2 regions of the Thermosipho sp. 1070 genome follow, and region 2 is predicted to be linked to the other one. Evidence: riboswitches for the same ligand, from Rfam matches in the RefSeq annotation. Region 2 holds a riboswitch; the other holds the start of a gene.
The links. Region 2 has a riboswitch for thiamine pyrophosphate ahead of Y592_RS00460 (thiamine ABC transporter substrate-binding protein). Riboswitches for the same ligand answer to the same signal wherever they lie in the genome.

Region 1 (2,210 bases), 190 kb from region 2:
TAACATGTAAAGTAACAAAATCTACACCTTGTTTTGCATGTTTTTCAAATATTTTCAAAAAATCTTTTTCCGAAAAATCTACAACATTCCTATTTTCCTTATATGCTATGACCGCTGCATCGTAAATTGGAACAGTACCTACGGGAATATCCGAAATTGTTAATAACTCTTTTCTCTGAAAATCCAAATCTCCCCATGTAGAAAGAAGCATTACACTATCTGCTCCATATTTTCTTGATGTCCTATACTTTTCTAACTCATATTCAAAATCATCATATCCAAAAGAAGTACCAATATTTGCATTAACTTTTATTTTTAAACCCTTTCCTATCCCCATCGGATTTTTCAAAGAAACATGATTATTATTTTTTGGTATAACTATTGTCCCATCTAATAATCCTTTTACAAGATAATCAATACTTCTTCCTTCTTTTTTTGATATTTCATTAAGAATTGAAGGAACCTTACCACTTTTTATTTCATCTATTATTGTCATCCTTTCACCTCAACATCAATATTCTCGATAATAATATTTGCAATTTTAATTCCAGACTTTAACATACCACCGAATATTGGCCCCATTCTTGGACCACCCCCAACAGATACCGCGGCCATTCCCATTACAAGTAACCCCGGGAAAATTTCTTTAGTATTTTCAAGAACAAATTTTTCACCTTCTTTTGCATTCATAGGAAACTCCCTTATTTTTCCTAGAGGTAAGTCAATTGATAAATTTCTATCTATAACCATATTAACTACACTTGCAGGATGTCCAGTACCATCAATAACATATTTTGCCTTTACCGTTATAGGATCAACATGTAATCTTTGCCTTATAACAGGTGCCCAATTAATTACCACACCGTTTATTCTCTCTTTGCTCATTAGAACGTCTTCTACAAAAACATTATTAAATATTTTTGTACCCACTTTTGTTGAATTGTACAACAAAGCTGAAGCAAAATGTACGGAATCAATAGAAATAAACCCTTTAGTTTTCTTGTATTTCATATCTAGCTCTTCTAAAAACCACTCAACATCTTCCTCTACAACTAATTCATTAAATAACATCCCTCCGCCCCATGTCCCACCTCCTGGTTCATTTTTTTCTTCAAAAATTATCACATTAAACCCATTTTTCGATAAAACATATGAAGCGGCTAACGCACTAGGCCCCCCTCCAACAATTGCTACATCTACATCTAAACTTTTTTTTAATTTCTCGGTAAATTCTTCTACTATAATTTTTGAAATTTCTAAATCCCACATCTTAAATCCCTCCTTAAAAAAATTTTGCCCTCCACCGGAGGGCAAAATTTCATTTTTTTCTCTTCCCCAGTCCCTCCGCCGGTATTACCCGGTTCAGGTTCTAAGGGTCGAAGGTTTCCACCTTCCTCTCAGCTCCGGAATATGGAGCTCCCCTCGGGAAATTATTCACTTTACATGTATATTTTAACTCAATTATTTTATCAGGTCAAACTTTTCTCAATTTCTTTTATTAATTTATAAAAAAACACATAAGAATATATTCCAAATGTTAATATAGAAAACAAAATTAGATTAAAAATAGATAGTCTTGACTTTAAAACGCTCAAAATCAATTTTAAGTATAAAAGCACAAACAGTAAAGCAAGAGTTTGCGAGAAGAAATACGTAAAAATAGAAGATGTCAAATAAAGCGGAAAAAAGGAAAAAATTACAAGACTTAAAACAATATAATAAATGGATAAAACATTTATCTTTAATTCTCTTTTAATTTTTAAGCCTATTACATACAAAAAAATCAAAAAAGAGATTGATGAAAGTCCCAAAAAAACTTCTGCAAGCTCTTTATAGAAAAAATATAAAATATTTGAAAGTATCGAAAATCCCACATACATATAATATGAAATTACCACATATCTCATCCCTTCCTACTCATAAGTATAATAAAATTTTTTACTTAAGTCAATTTTTCAAGCAAGCCTGTTCAAAAAAGGAAAAAAAGGGAAAGATGAAGTTATAAATTCAACAAAGAATTTTACAAATTTATTTTGCAATATTCTAAAAAGAAAGGTAAACCACGAAAATACCTAGAACACATGATATGCAAAATTTGTGTTGTACAATTTAATAGAGTTATCCAAATAGTTTTTTGTTTAATTTTTCACATAACAATTATATCTCTTTATTTTTTAAAAAGACTCAAATAAGTTTTCTTTCAACTTCTT
Region 2 (2,210 bases):
TGCTGCTTCAACTAAACTTGCATCTATCTTTTCCCATGTTTCTCCAACTATCCTTATGAAAAGTGGAAAGTTATAGAAGACATGTCCTAGAATTACAGCGGTGAATGTATACAAAATTTTCCTATCAAATCCTAGTATTCCCAATAACTTAGTTAAGAGTCCATTTCTTCCAAAAGCCATTAAAAATCCAATGCTCATGGTAACACCAGGTAAAATAAAAGGAATTGATGACAATATTCTAAAAATAGATTTTAAAAATGGATGTGTTTTTGTTCTGGCAACAATGTATGCACCGGGTAGTCCAAGAAGCAATGTAAAAATCGATGAAACAATTGCTTGGGTTATAGTAAATTTGATAACATTTGAGTGATCTTTTATAGCGGAAAAGTTTATTCCACCAAATTTATAAAATAGAAAAAATAGGGGGACAAAAAGTCCCCCAATAACATATAACAAAGGAATTACCCACCAATAATTTCTTTTGACCATTCTTTTAATATCTCCTCTTGTTTTTCATATAAATTGGGATTTATTTTCAAAATTTTTTCCATTCTTGGCACATATTTAAATGCGTCTGGAATACTGACATTAGTTACAGGAAGCATCCATTGATTTAATGGAATTTTTTCTTGAAAATTGTCCATTAATACAAACTCTAAAAATCTTTTTGCAAGTTCCATGTTTTTTGCACCTTTTACTATTGCAGCATATTCAACTTGTACAAATGCTCCTTCTTTCATAATTACTGGTACATATGTAATTTTACCATAGTTGTAATAACTATATGCACCATCTGTGGCGTAACTTACCATGATATCTGCTTCACCAGTTTCGAGCATCTCAAACGCTTCATCCCAGCCAGGTGTTATTGTTAGTATGTTTTCTTTAAATTTTTTCCAAAAATCTAAATAGTTATCTCCATAGACAGCGATTGTCCACAACAAAAAACTAATTCCTGTGCTTGAAGTGCGTGGATCTTCCACAACTATTCTGTTTTTGAACTCTTTTTTTAATAAATCCGAAAAACTTTTCGGTGGATTTTTTACAGTGTTTTTGTTGTAAACTATTGCAATGGCACCAAAATCAAACGGTACACCGTATTCATCTTTTAATTCTGGATATTTTAATAAAGAATAATTTATCGGTGAATATTTTTCAAGTAACCCTTCTTTTTTTGCCCTATGTAGTAAAGCCTGATCAAGTCCTATTATTACGTCTGCTTTTTGCTTATCTTTTTCTAATATTAACCTTGCTAATACGGCTCCGGCATCTCCGAAAGATCTAAGATCGACTTTGCAATCATACATTTTTTCAAAAATTGGAATTACCTCATAACCAATCCCTGAGACGAAACTATCGTATGTGTAAATTACCAATGTTTGGGTAGAAAAATAAAGTACTCCAATTAGAACAAACAAGCTTACAATATATTTTTTCATTTTTTCACCTCCTAAAAAAAATCCCTCCTTTTGGAGGGTATTTCCCATCCCTCCGCCAGTATTATCTGGGTCAGGTTCAAAGGGTCGAAGGTTTCCACCTTCCTCTCAGCCCCGGAATATGGAGCTCCCCTTGGGTTAATTCTATTATACATCAGGTTGATTAATTCAAAAACATAAATTTTTACGTAAATGTTAAAACTATTCGATGTGTTAAGTTAAGCAATCGAACTGGTGTAATTTATTTGTTACATATAATTTTGTGTTTGTTTTCAAAGTTGTACAAAAATTTAATTGAAAAAAGGAAAAAGTATAATATACTAAATTAGGAAGAAAAAGGAAGGTGATTTATTTGTTCGAGGGACTACAAGAAAAACTTTCAAAGGCGTTTAAAAGTTTATCTGGAAAAGGAAAAATTACGGAAAAAAATATTAAAGAAGCTATTAGAATAGTAAAGCTTTCTTTGCTGGAAGCTGATGTTAATTATAAAGTGGTAAAAGAATTTATAGATGAAGTAAAGAAGAAAGCGTTAGGAGAAGAAGTCTTGAGATCTTTGACTCCTGATCAAATGTTTATTAAGATTTTGAAAGATGAATTAATTAGATTAATGGGGGAAAAATCGCAATTGCAAATGATTCATTCTCCTTCATATATTATGATGGTTGGATTGCAAGGAAGTGGTAAGACAACGAGTGCGGCTAAAATTGCAAATTTACTTAAAAAAAGAGGTAGAAAACCATATTTAGTCGCAGCAGATACCTATAGACCTGCGGC

Region 1: another riboswitch for thiamine pyrophosphate. It lies ahead of Y592_RS08605 (sulfide-dependent adenosine diphosphate thiazole synthase); the one in region 2 lies ahead of Y592_RS00460 (thiamine ABC transporter substrate-binding protein).

What each region holds. Positions count from the first base shown of each region.
Region 1 is NZ_CP007121.1:1,682,274-1,684,483, reverse strand. It holds gene thiC (phosphomethylpyrimidine synthase ThiC) at 1-496, opposite strand, end outside; gene Y592_RS08605 (sulfide-dependent adenosine diphosphate thiazole synthase) at 493-1,269, opposite strand; TPP riboswitch at 1,322-1,433, opposite strand; gene Y592_RS08600 (DUF4234 domain-containing protein) at 1,470-1,907, opposite strand.
Region 2 is NZ_CP007121.1:88,676-90,885, reverse strand. It holds gene Y592_RS00465 (ABC transporter permease) at 1-456, opposite strand, end outside; gene Y592_RS00460 (thiamine ABC transporter substrate-binding protein) at 462-1,439, opposite strand; TPP riboswitch at 1,470-1,580, opposite strand; gene ffh (signal recognition particle protein) at 1,789-2,210, shown strand, end outside.